DNA from 2 places in the Paenibacillus sp. FSL R5-0744 genome. Region 1 is predicted to be linked to the other one. Evidence: riboswitches for the same ligand, from Rfam matches in the RefSeq annotation. Region 1 holds a riboswitch; the other holds the start of a gene.
The links. Region 1 has a riboswitch for cobalamin ahead of MKY19_RS02375 (anaerobic ribonucleoside triphosphate reductase). Riboswitches for the same ligand answer to the same signal wherever they lie in the genome.

Region 1 (5,809 bases):
CACCAACAAAACGTTCAGGTTCACGTTCACGTTCACGTTCACCAACGCCGCAACAACGTTCTCCACGTACTTCGCCCATTTGTCAATTCCTCCTTTTTAATTGGATACAAAACTAAGATATGCGGGATTTGTATCGGTGCTTGGGTAAAAAAGAAACGAAAATAGTAGGCCTGTTGCGGGATCCGACATTTCGTAAAAAACAAAAAAATACCCACCAGCCGAAGCCAGTGGGCGGTTTTTCCCGGTTTTATGATTTTTTAAATAAGGGCTATAGCCAGCAGAGTGAACAAACTCAAGGTTAAGATGTCATTTGTAGCAAAAGGATTACCAAAAAAAGCTGAAGTGTGCACAGATCCGTTATGTTCCGTTCTTAAGTAAACATTATTTCTGTCCACATTTGTAATTACGCCTACGTGCTGTCTACCATCTTTAGTCAGAATCCGCACTCTTCTATTCATGTAGCGCAAGCAGCTGCAATAAGCATCCATCAGGAAACTCCCCCTCGCTCGTATTACTTTATTTTATGATGAGAGGTTACGCCGGTAACGGCCAGCAGCGCCCAAAACTTCCGGCTCGACAAATTAACTTTCCAGTTCACTTTGTAAGGTTAACTGTCTTACTTGCTCTTACTTGCTCTTACTTGCTCTTTCTTGCCGTTTACGAGTACTACCACTTTATTGTCATTGTTGCCCTGATTCGCTGTTTCCTTCTTTTTCAGCCCTAGGTACTTTGCAATCCCGATCACATGGCTATCAATGATTGCTTGGATAACCACATCTTTTTTGAGTTTGGCAGCGTCGGTTGCCACATCCAAAAATAAATTCTCCGTGAGTACTGCAGGCATGTTGCTCTCACGCACCACGTGCAGGTTTTTTGCCTTTTGGCCCCGGTCGTTGGGGACTCCATTACAAGCGGAAAAGACACTCTTTCGGTAGAAGAATGGTAGAAGAAACAAAAAAGCGCGACTCCCCAAACTTCAAGAATCCGCGCCAAATATGGTTTTTTGGGATGCTGGTGAAGGGAATTGAACCCCCGGCCTACGCATTACGAGTGCGTTGCTCTACCCCTGAGCTACACCAGCTTAAGGCCGATTTTTCTGTCAAACAAAAAATATTATACAACTTTCAGCCAGAAACGCAAGCCTATTTCTCCCTATTTCCCTACTCTCCCGAACTGCTATTCCACCTGTAGTTTACGCTCCACAGACTCCAGCTTTCCACGGCTAGTGGAGGGTTTATCGCGGCGGTCGTCTATTTTAAGTGAGGTAGAGACACGCTCTGCACCTGCGGCAAAAGGAGACTCGTGCAGCGCTTCGACTGCAGCAAAAATACGCTGAAGAGGCCCTTCGATGATTGTACCCATGGATGTAAGCTCATAAGTAATCCCTTCTACCGTCTTCAGCACTCGCTGCATATCCGCAACATAGCTGCTAAGGCTCGTACTACCTGTTCCAATCGGAATAACGGTTACTTCAGCAATAGGCATGGGAATACCTCCTCGGAATTTTAAAGTATGTGTCTCCTTCTATTGTAACAACACCACCGCTCTCCCACAAATGATCTCAGCTTTATTATGCCCCTTCTTCTTTCCCCAAAATTCTCCGAAATATGACTTTCGCCACAAGTATTTTTTCTAACATGAATTCTAGGGTCATCTGCACTACATTTATGGACTCTTTGTGGCATCTTTTCGGACAATTTATGAATCATTTTTTATATGCCTGTGGATCAATTGTGGATTACTTATGGACAGCCTGTGGATCATTTGTGGAGTACTTTTGAAGAACCCGCTCCCCGCGCGGGTTTTCTAAAAAACTGTTTACAAACACAACATCTTGGGTTATTTTTATCTAACGACAACAAAATATAGTGGAGACAGGCGCTTTGATCCTTTATCGGAATTAGAGCTTAATAGGGAAGTACGGTGAAAATCCGCTGCGGTCCCGCCACTGTAACCGGATGCCCCTTACAAGCTTTTAGAAGCTTAAGATGGGCAGATCTCCTAGCAGAAGCCACTGAGGGGTAAGAGCCCCCTTGGGAAGGCGCTGAGAGGTCCTACGGAAGCCAGGAGACCTGCCTGTTTCGACGACACCAACTATGAGTGCCTGCGAGGAACAGGAACGGTGTCCGCATGCGGTCATCTTCTTAGAGGCCACTACAAATATCTGTGTGGATATTTACATAACGCATCGGGCATTTTCTGCCATCCTCGCTAGAGGATGCTTTTTTTATGAGATCACAATGAATATACGGCCGCTTATGCGGCCCCACTTCTTAATGATAGGACGATAGACTGAGAGGAGAGCTATACAATGACGTTGTTGGAGAGACAATTTAACGGTACAACAAATGCACGAGAAGTTCTTTTAGAAGAGCTCATTGATTTAGGACGCGATATTATCGACAGCCGGGATTTGGACCTGCTGCGCGAGAATGCCAATTTGAACGGAGAGAGTTTCTCCGGTAAAATGAGCAAGTTCGGCAGTGAATATTCAAAATGGTACGCCCGCAACTTTACGATGCCGCCGCAGCTAGTGCAAGCCATTGATGACAATGTCGTCTATGTGCATGATCTGGATCAATACGCAATCGGAACGACTAACTGCATTTTTATCCCGTTTGATAAGCTTCTCCGCGAAGGCTTCAACACCGGCAACGGCAGTGTTCGTCCTCCGAACTCCATAATGACAGCTATGTCACTGGTAGCAATTATTTTTCAATCCCAGCAAAATGCTCAATATGGCGGCGTATCCGCCAATAAGCTCGACTATGATCTGGCACCTTATGTAACCAAATCCTTCGCTAAGCTGTTCCGCAAGGGTCTGGATTATTTTGATGAGGGACAAGCTAATGATTCTTTGGGCGAGATTACAATGAGCCGGACCGATCTGGCGGAGTTATATCCAAAAGCATTTCGTTTTGCACTAAAGGAAACCGAAATCGAAACCCTGCAAGCGGCTGAAAGTATGGTACATAATCTCAACACCATGTCCAGCCGATCCGGTGGGCAAATTCCGTTTACCAGCATCAATTATGGTACTTGTACTTCACCAGAAGGTCAGCTTGTGATCAGCTCCCTGCTAACAGCAACGATGAACGGACTTGGCAGCGGAGAAACACCTGTGTTCCCGATTCAAATCTTCAAATGCAAGCAAGGAGTCAATCAACAGCAAGGCGATCCTAACTATGAATTGTTCTTAAAAGCGGCGGAATGTTCTGCACGCAGACTATATCCGAACTTCGCTAATCTGGACGCTCCGCTAAACTTGCAGTATTATGATCCAAGTGATCCTGATACGGAATTTGCTACAATGGGCTGCCGCACCCGAGTGCTCGGTGACCGTTTTGGGCGTAATCATTGCTCCGGGAAGGGCAACCTTTCCTTTAATACACTGAATCTGGTTCGGCTCGGTCTAGCACACGGCACAGTAACAGGCCGACGTACCGTCGCAGACGAAGCTGGCTTCTATGAGGATCTAAATCACTATATGGATATTGCGCTGGAAGGACTTCTTCATCGGTTCCACATCCAAAGCGCGCAAAAAGCTAAAGCATCCGATTTCATGATGCGAGAAGGCGTCTGGGAAGGCGGCGAAAATCTCGCTCCTGAAGACTCTGTAGGCGAACTGCTGAAGCATGGTAGTCTGTCGCTTGGCTTCATCGGTATGGCGGAATGCATGAAAGCCATGTACGGCAAACACCATGGCGAGGATATGGAAGTCCATGCCAAGGCTGTGGCTATCGTGCGTCACATGCGGGAGTATTGCGACCTTAAAAGTGAGGAACTTAATCTCAACATTACCTTGTTCGCAACACCAGCAGAGGGCCTGTCCGGCAAATTCACCAAGATTGATCGCAAGGTACTGGGTTCTATTCCGGGCGTAACTGACCGTGAGTATTATACGAACTCTTTCCACATCCCTGTATACTACGATCTAGGTGCTGCTCAGAAGATCAGCTTGGAAGCTCCTTTCCATGAATACTGCAATGCCGGGGCTATTTCTTATGTCGAATTAAATGGCAATGCCCGCAGCAATCCATCTGCTTTTATCAAAATCATTAAATATGCACTAGAACAACAGGTCAGCTACTTCAGCATTAACCATCCGATTGACCGCTGCTCCAGCTGCGGATACGAAGGCGTAATTGGGACAAACTGTCCTTCCTGCAACGCACATGAGAATGACGTGCACATCCGTCGTTTGCGCAGAGTTACAGGTTATTTAACTGGCGACTATCAGACCCGCTTCAATGCCGCCAAACAAGCCGAAGTACGGGATCGCGTTAAGCATCTATGAATATTTGCGGATACTATCCGGAGTCGATTAACGAGGGAGAGGGCATGCGGGCCGTCCTCTTCATCAGCGGCTGCCGTCATCGTTGCCCGGGATGCTTTAATCCCGAGACATGGAACTTTAAATATGGAGAAGTCTTCACCTTAGAACGTCAACATGAAATCATTGCAGAAATCGCCGCTAACCCTTTGCTGGATGGTCTAACACTGGCAGGCGGCGATCCTTTTTTCTCGGCAGAAGAGGTACTTGGGTTCATTCATGAGCTTCGCGCCGTGCTCCCTGGCTTCCCCATCTGGATTTACAGTGGTTATACGTATGAGGAACTAACCGCCCTTCCCGGTTCGCCGGAGTGGAATCTACTTACACAGTGTCAGGTATTAATTGATGGACGTTTTATAGAAGAATTGAAAGATACTACACTTCCTTACCGAGGAAGCTCTAACCAACGCATAATCGACATTCCGGCCAGTACGAACGGCTCGGAGGTCTTTCTGTGGCAGCCTACTGCGCTATAATATATCAATTTTTGATATTCAAAATTAATCCAAAATAAGAAGGGATGAAATAACCATGCCACAATTCGTAGTAAAACCAGATAATCGCCAACTGGCTTTTGATGAGAAGCGCCTTTCCGTATACGCCGACCGTATCTTAGAAGGTCTTGATCAACTAAATAAAGAAACATTGCTGCGGGGAGTAATTTCCAAACTGCGTCGTGACTCCGTAAGCGGAGAAGAAATTAGCAATGCCTTCACCATGAGTGCTCTAGAGCTTGTAACGAAAGAAGAGCCTACTTGGAAGTTTGCAGCTGCCCGTGCCCTTCTGACTACCCTTTATAAAAAAGCAGCCGTTCATCGCCGCTATAAAGCTTATCCAGAAGAGCCTTACGGTGAGCTGTACCCGCTAATTACGGATCTCGTAAAAAAAGGAATCTATCGTGAAGAGCTTCTAAGTCATTACACCAAAGAACAAATTATCGAACTAGGTGGGTGTATCGATTATACACGCGATCTTTTGTTTGACTATATCGGTCTGCTTACGCTATCCGACCGTTATTTGGCGCATGATTTTGACGGCCGTGTAATGGAGCTTCCGCAAGAACGTTACATGATTATCGCCATGTACCTCATGCACCGTGAGCCAGCTGAGAAACGTCTTGAGCTTGTAAAAGAAGCTTACTGGGCTATGAGCAACATCTACATGACAGCTGCTACCCCTACAATGTCCAATGCCGGCAAAAAGGTCGCTGGACAGCTATCCAGCTGCTTCATTGATACGGTAGACGATTCCCTAGAGGGTATCTTTGATTCCAATACAGACGTAGCGCGCCTTAGCAAAATGGGTGGCGGTATCGGCGTCTACCTTGGTAAAGTACGGGCACGTGGTTCGGATATCCGTGGCCATAAGAACACTAGCTCCGGCGTAATTCCTTGGATTCGCCAATTGAACAATACAGCAGTCAGTGTAGACCAGCTCGGAACACGTAAAGGTGCTGTCGCTGTCTACCTTGATGTA
Region 2 (5,809 bases), 340 kb from region 1:
CTTATACGTTTTGCGGTTGAAATGCTGCCCATTATCCCAGAGCATGGAGGTCATTTTCTTTTCTTTTAAATAATAAGTAAGGTACTCGAAGAATTTCAGCTTCTCGCCTTGTTCAATCACACCTGTATCTATATCGAATCCTAGCAGTCCAAACTCACCAACGATAACAGGGATTCCTTTGGCCACGAATGTGTTGTAAGCGTTATCAAAAGTTTGGGTGATATCGTTTTTTGTATCTTTTTCAAACGTGGTGTAACCAGCGATATTCACACTGAACGGCCAGAAGCCATAGTAGTGAACGGTCGCAATTATGTTCGGATCGTTAAGAGCTGTAATCGTCTTGTAGAGCTGATCCATTCTAGGTTGGGTAGGAGAAGTCTCTAATGAAGGTAGCACTAGCGGACGGACATCATTCTTTCCACCTGAGTTTCGAACGATCTGATGGAAGGAATTGTTGAGCTCTGCAAGCATCTGTTCCATCTTCGCTTCATCCGTACTTCCGCCATCTGTGAAACGAGGTTCATTAATGCTTTCGAACATCAGCTTATCGGATTTATCCTTGAAGCGGTCCGCAATTTGAGTCCATGCTGCATTATAACGCGCCAGCGTTTCCTCATGCTTCTCTTCCATATGACTTACCCATAACCAGGAGTCGTGATGGACGTTAATCATTACATATAACTTGGCGTCCAGCGCCCAGCCTACAACTTCTTCGACACGGTCGAGGTAAGCTTGATCAATAGTGTAGTTCGGTGCTTCGCCTATGTGTGAATCCCAAGTGATAGGAATACGGATACTTTTGTAGCCTTGTGCGGCGATTTTCTTAATCAGTTCTTGGGTCACACGCGGATTGCCCCAGGAGGTTTCATCCTCACCTGTAGCATCTAGAGTATTGCCAAGGTTCCATCCGGGCTGCATATCGTCTACATAGGATTGGATCTTACTCTTTGGTGCTGCCTTAGCTTGTTGCTCGTCCTTAGTGGCAGCGGCGGCAATGGATGAGAACAAAGAGAGCAGAAGAGCGGTGACAAGGGTCAATGATAAGAATGATTTCTGGATTCGAGTAGTCATTGAATTCTCCTTTGTAAGATCATTTTTGAGGATGCTTAAACCTGACCTTCCTTGGTACTTTGGTGCTTAGATGAACACGTACACCTCCATGAATTCGTTGTAAACGCTTACCAAATACCCTAACATAGAATAATTTCAACGAGTACCTTACTAATTTGTGGTAAATTCATATATGAATTAGTGATTTGCAGTGATTCCAAAGTTATGGAGGGCAATCCAGTGAGCAGATTTCATTACATAGGCTCGGCTACAGAGCTTCCGTTAGGAGAAAGAGGCAGTGTACCGTCAGCAAAGACATATAATGAAGTGAAAAATTCCCCGGAGTATAAGAAACAAAGAGAGGCTCTGCGCCTGCAAGGCATAATTCCTTTGGATGACATCGCAGATCTATCTCATTTAAGAGATGAGGACTGTCTTGTATACGACTCGGAAGAAGATGCAGCGGGTATTTTTATAGAGGAACTTGGGTATTGGAACGATGAGATCCGCAAGCATTTTCGGAGTCCATATGTGTACCGGATTTCACCGAATTGGGGCGGCTTCTCTGTAACCCCTAAGCTAAAAGATACTCTACCGGGATCGTATAACGCCTCACTCAAGTGTTGTCGGGAGTTATTTAGGCTTATGACAGATTATGGGGTATCTGGTGCCGAGTTCGAGCTCTATACATGCTGGGCTGAGGAAGAAGGACTCCCACGTAATAAGAAGTATGATCGAATCTTTGATTTGGCCTCTTTGTCACTGGAGGATGGTTTTGAGCTGAGAGAAAAAGAATATATTGTGGTTAGAATGATTTGATATTCAATAGGATTATTGCTAACTACTCGTTATACAAAAAACAAATATTGCATGACAAAAGCAACTATATTAGATATGATGAAGCATGAAAAATTAATATTAGCAATAGGTGCCAATTATGAATGTTTCGGAATTACAATCATAGATTGGTTAAATGGAAAGCGGGTGTGAATCCCGCGCGGTCCCGCCGCTGTGAAAGAGGAGTCCTTGCAAGGTGCCACTGGGAAACTGGGAAGGTAGCAAGGGTGACGATACTTGAGCCAGAATATCTGCCTGTTTCTAATACACCGTTAAACTCTACGAGCGATAGAGAGGTGTTTGATATAGTATATGCCTGCTATTGTTGCGGTTCACTATCTTAAACCTCTTGACGTTATGTTGAGTGGTTTTTTTGTAGTGTTATGAAAGTTTATTCTGTTTTTTAACATAGGAAGAGAAGGGAAGGGTTATGGAAACATGAAGAAAAATAAGTTTTTAGCTTGGTTACTTATTGTAGCAGTATTTATCACGACGTTCTCTACAAGTGTAATCCCGGCTCATGCGAATGAAGCAATTGCCGATAGTGCAGTTGTAACAACAGAGGTTGATCAAGCTCTAGTAGAGCAGATTAATGCGTTAGTACAAGAGCCAGATACAGAGAAGCCTACGATTTTGATAGAAGGTATACAAGATAAACAGGAAGTATCCAGTAAAGATTTAAGCTTCAAAGTAGTGGTTACAGACAATGTCTACAAAGACATTATTCCAGTAGTTAAGCTGAACCAAGTCGTTCTATCAGCTACTAATGGTGAGTACAAAGCATCTCTTAACCCGGGTAGTAACGTAATCGCAGTAACGGCTGTGGATGGCGCAGGAAACAAAGCAGATAATGTAACCTATCAGGTTACTTATAAAATCACTGCCAAAGAACAGTTAGATAAAAGTTTGGCCTACATCGTTAACACCGTAAAGAATCCGTCATTTGGAACAGGTAGCGGAGAATGGTCGATTCTTTCTCTAGCACGTGCGAACTACAAAGTACCTAACGGTTATTACAATCTCTATTACAACAATGTAGCTACGCGAATAGCATCGATAATTAAGGATGGAAAACTCGACGCTAGTAAAAGCACAGAGAATTCCAGAGCGATTCTAGGCCTTACCTCTATCGGAAAAGATATCACGAATGTTGCAGGTCATGATCTAAGAAATGCACTAGCTGATTATCAATATATTCAGAAGCAAGGGAACAATGGTCCCATATTTGCTCTGATTGCACTAGATAGTTATAACTACGAAATTCCAGTATTATTCCCTGATCCTGATGAGAAGGGAGTAATCTATCAAAGCACAAGAGAAAACCTGGTTCAGTACATCTTGGATAGAGAAGTTAAAAAAGGTGCAGCAGATGCTGGAGGCTGGGCATTAGGTGTAACCAAAGCCGACGTCGATATGACCGGGATGGCGATGCAAGCACTTGCACCTTATTACGCAAAGGATCCTAATGTAAAAGCTGCCGTGGATCGGGCGATTGCATGGTTATCGAGTGTACAAAATGATCAAGGCGGATTCACAAGCTGGGGAAGCACAAGCAGTGAGAGCATCGCACAGGTTGTTGTTGCTTTAACTGGCGTAGGCGTAGATCCGCACAGTGACCCTAGGTTTATTAAAGAAGGAAATTCACTTATAGATGCTTTACTTAGCTTCTCTGGGCCGGATGGTGGATTCAAGCATATTCTCACCGGTAAAGTAGACGCTATGGCTACGGATCAAGGTACATATGCACTCGTATCCTATGATCGTCTGATTAATAATAGCAAACGTCTCTATGACATGACGGATGTTCAATTAGAACAGCCTACTACCGTTGTAGCAAAACAACAATTAAATAAAAACCTTGCCTATATCCTAAACACTGTAAAGAATCCGTCATTTGGAACAGGCAGCGGGGAATGGTCGATTCTTTCTCTGGCACGGGCCAATTACGAGGTTCCAAGTGGCTATTACAATCTTTATTATAACAATGTAGCTGCTGAAGTAGCTAAGCTAATGAAGGATGGAAAACTCGACGCTTCGAAAAGTACTGAGCATTCCAGAGCGATTCTAGGACTTACCTCGATCGGAAAAGATATCACGAATGTTGCAGGCTATGATCTAAGAAATGCACTTGCAGATTTTCAATATGTTCAGAAGCAGGGGCTTAATGGTCCCATATTTGCACTAATTGCCTTAGATAGTCATAACTATGATATTCCTGTAGTAGAAGGCGTTAAAGATCAAACCACAAGAGAAAAACTGGTTCAGTATATTTTAGAAAAAGAAGCACCGACTGGTGGATGGGCGTTATTTGGTACTAAAGCCGACACCGATATCACCGGAATGACGATGCAAGCACTTGCACCTTACTATGCAAAGGATCCTAATGTAAAAGCTGCTGTGGATCGGGCGGTTGCATGGTTATCAAGCACACAGAATGATCAAGGTGGATTTACAAGCTGGGGAAGCACAAGCAGTGAGAGCATCGCGCAGGTCATTGTTGCTTTAACTGGCGTAGGCATAGATCCGCACAGTGACTTAAGGTTTGTTAAAAAGGGAAATTCACTGATTGATGCACTGCTTACCTTTGCTGATCCGGATGGTGGATTTAAGCATATTCTCACCGGAAGAGTAGATGGGATGGCTACGGACCAAGGTACGTATGCACTTGTGTCCTATGATCGTCTGATTAATCACAGTAACCGTCTCTTTGATATGAATGATGTGGTAATTGAACAACCACCTGTACAACCAGAGGGTCCGAAAGAATTTCCGTTACCTTCTGGTGATAAGCCGGAAGTTGTAATCAATGATGATGCTCATGATTATATCGTTCCGATCAGCACAGGAGATAGCAACAAGGAAATAACGGTAGTTATTCCTAAAAGTCAACAATCGAAGGTTAGTGTTAGTTTACCTAATAACAGCGATCTTCCTCAGATTGAGGCTACCAAAGGTGACGTATCTGTAGTCATTCCTAAGGGTGCAAAAGTTACAAGTGGAAATGTCGCAGCGATTGAACTAATGTCACCTTTAACAGGCACAGAAGCTGCACTAAAAGATAGTCTGAATCAGATTATTTCCCAGGATAAGAAGCTGGAGAGCATTATTCAAGCTTTTTCTATGGGTGGCAGCGCAAGAGTAGAATTCAGTCAATTTATCACATTAACCTTTAAGGACCTTAAAGGAAAAGATGTAGCTTATATTCAAAATGGTGCACCTCATGCGATTCAAAAATTTGCAAGTGACGCCTTAGGTTTGGCAAGCGGCAAGTCAGAGTATGCCTACGATAATGGAAATGATTTAATCGTAAAAACCAATCACTTCACTGATTACATTGCGTACACATCCAGTGTAGTTCAGACACCTGGTGGCGACGGTGGTAGTGGCAATGGTGGAGGGACCACTCCATCGAAACCATATGTAACCCTATCCGTGGATAAGCTTACGATTAAGAAGGGATATGTTCTTCCATCTGTACAGGTAGAGCTACAATCTGGTGACACAGTGTGGTCTGTACTAGAAAGAGTGCTAGATAGCCGCGATATCGACTATAGATATTCTTGGAACAGTACATTTGGAAGTGTATATGTTGAATCCATAGCTGGTGATGGAGAATTTGACCATGGTAGCGGTAGTGGATGGATGTATAATGTGAATGGAAAATATCCTAATTATGGTGCATCTTCATATAACCTAAGTGCCGGGGATAGAATTCAGTGGCGTTATACTACGAATTTGGGTGTGGATCTAAATGCACCGATGCCAACTTTGAGCCCAACTCCAACCCCATCTGCTACACCAAAACCAAGTGGTACGCCAGCTCCAGGTGATATCGCTAAACCGGGTGACCCGAATGCGAGTCCATCGCCAACAGCGACTCCTAACGATATCAAGCAAGTGTATAAAGACGCCGATAAGATCT

Region 2: it holds a riboswitch for cobalamin, as region 1 does, so the genes downstream of both, MKY19_RS03880 (S-layer homology domain-containing protein) here and MKY19_RS02375 (anaerobic ribonucleoside triphosphate reductase) in region 1, are expected to answer to the same signal.

The regions. Positions count from the first base shown of each region.
Region 1 is NZ_CP150228.1:532,105-537,913, reverse strand. It holds gene MKY19_RS02400 (hypothetical protein) at 1-79, opposite strand, end outside; gene MKY19_RS02395 (hypothetical protein) at 258-488, opposite strand; gene MKY19_RS02390 (N-acetylmuramoyl-L-alanine amidase) at 617-955, opposite strand; tRNA gene MKY19_RS02385 (tRNA-Thr) at 1,010-1,081, opposite strand; gene MKY19_RS02380 (MTH1187 family thiamine-binding protein) at 1,177-1,485, opposite strand; cobalamin riboswitch at 1,860-2,095, shown strand; gene MKY19_RS02375 (anaerobic ribonucleoside triphosphate reductase) at 2,312-4,297, shown strand; gene nrdG (anaerobic ribonucleoside-triphosphate reductase activating protein) at 4,294-4,809, shown strand; gene MKY19_RS02365 (ribonucleoside-diphosphate reductase subunit alpha) at 4,865-5,809, shown strand, end outside.
Region 2 is NZ_CP150228.1:871,039-876,847, forward strand. It holds gene MKY19_RS03870 (cellulase family glycosylhydrolase) at 1-1,071, opposite strand, end outside; gene MKY19_RS03875 (hypothetical protein) at 1,291-1,869, shown strand; cobalamin riboswitch at 1,960-2,161, shown strand; gene MKY19_RS03880 (S-layer homology domain-containing protein) at 2,326-5,809, shown strand, end outside.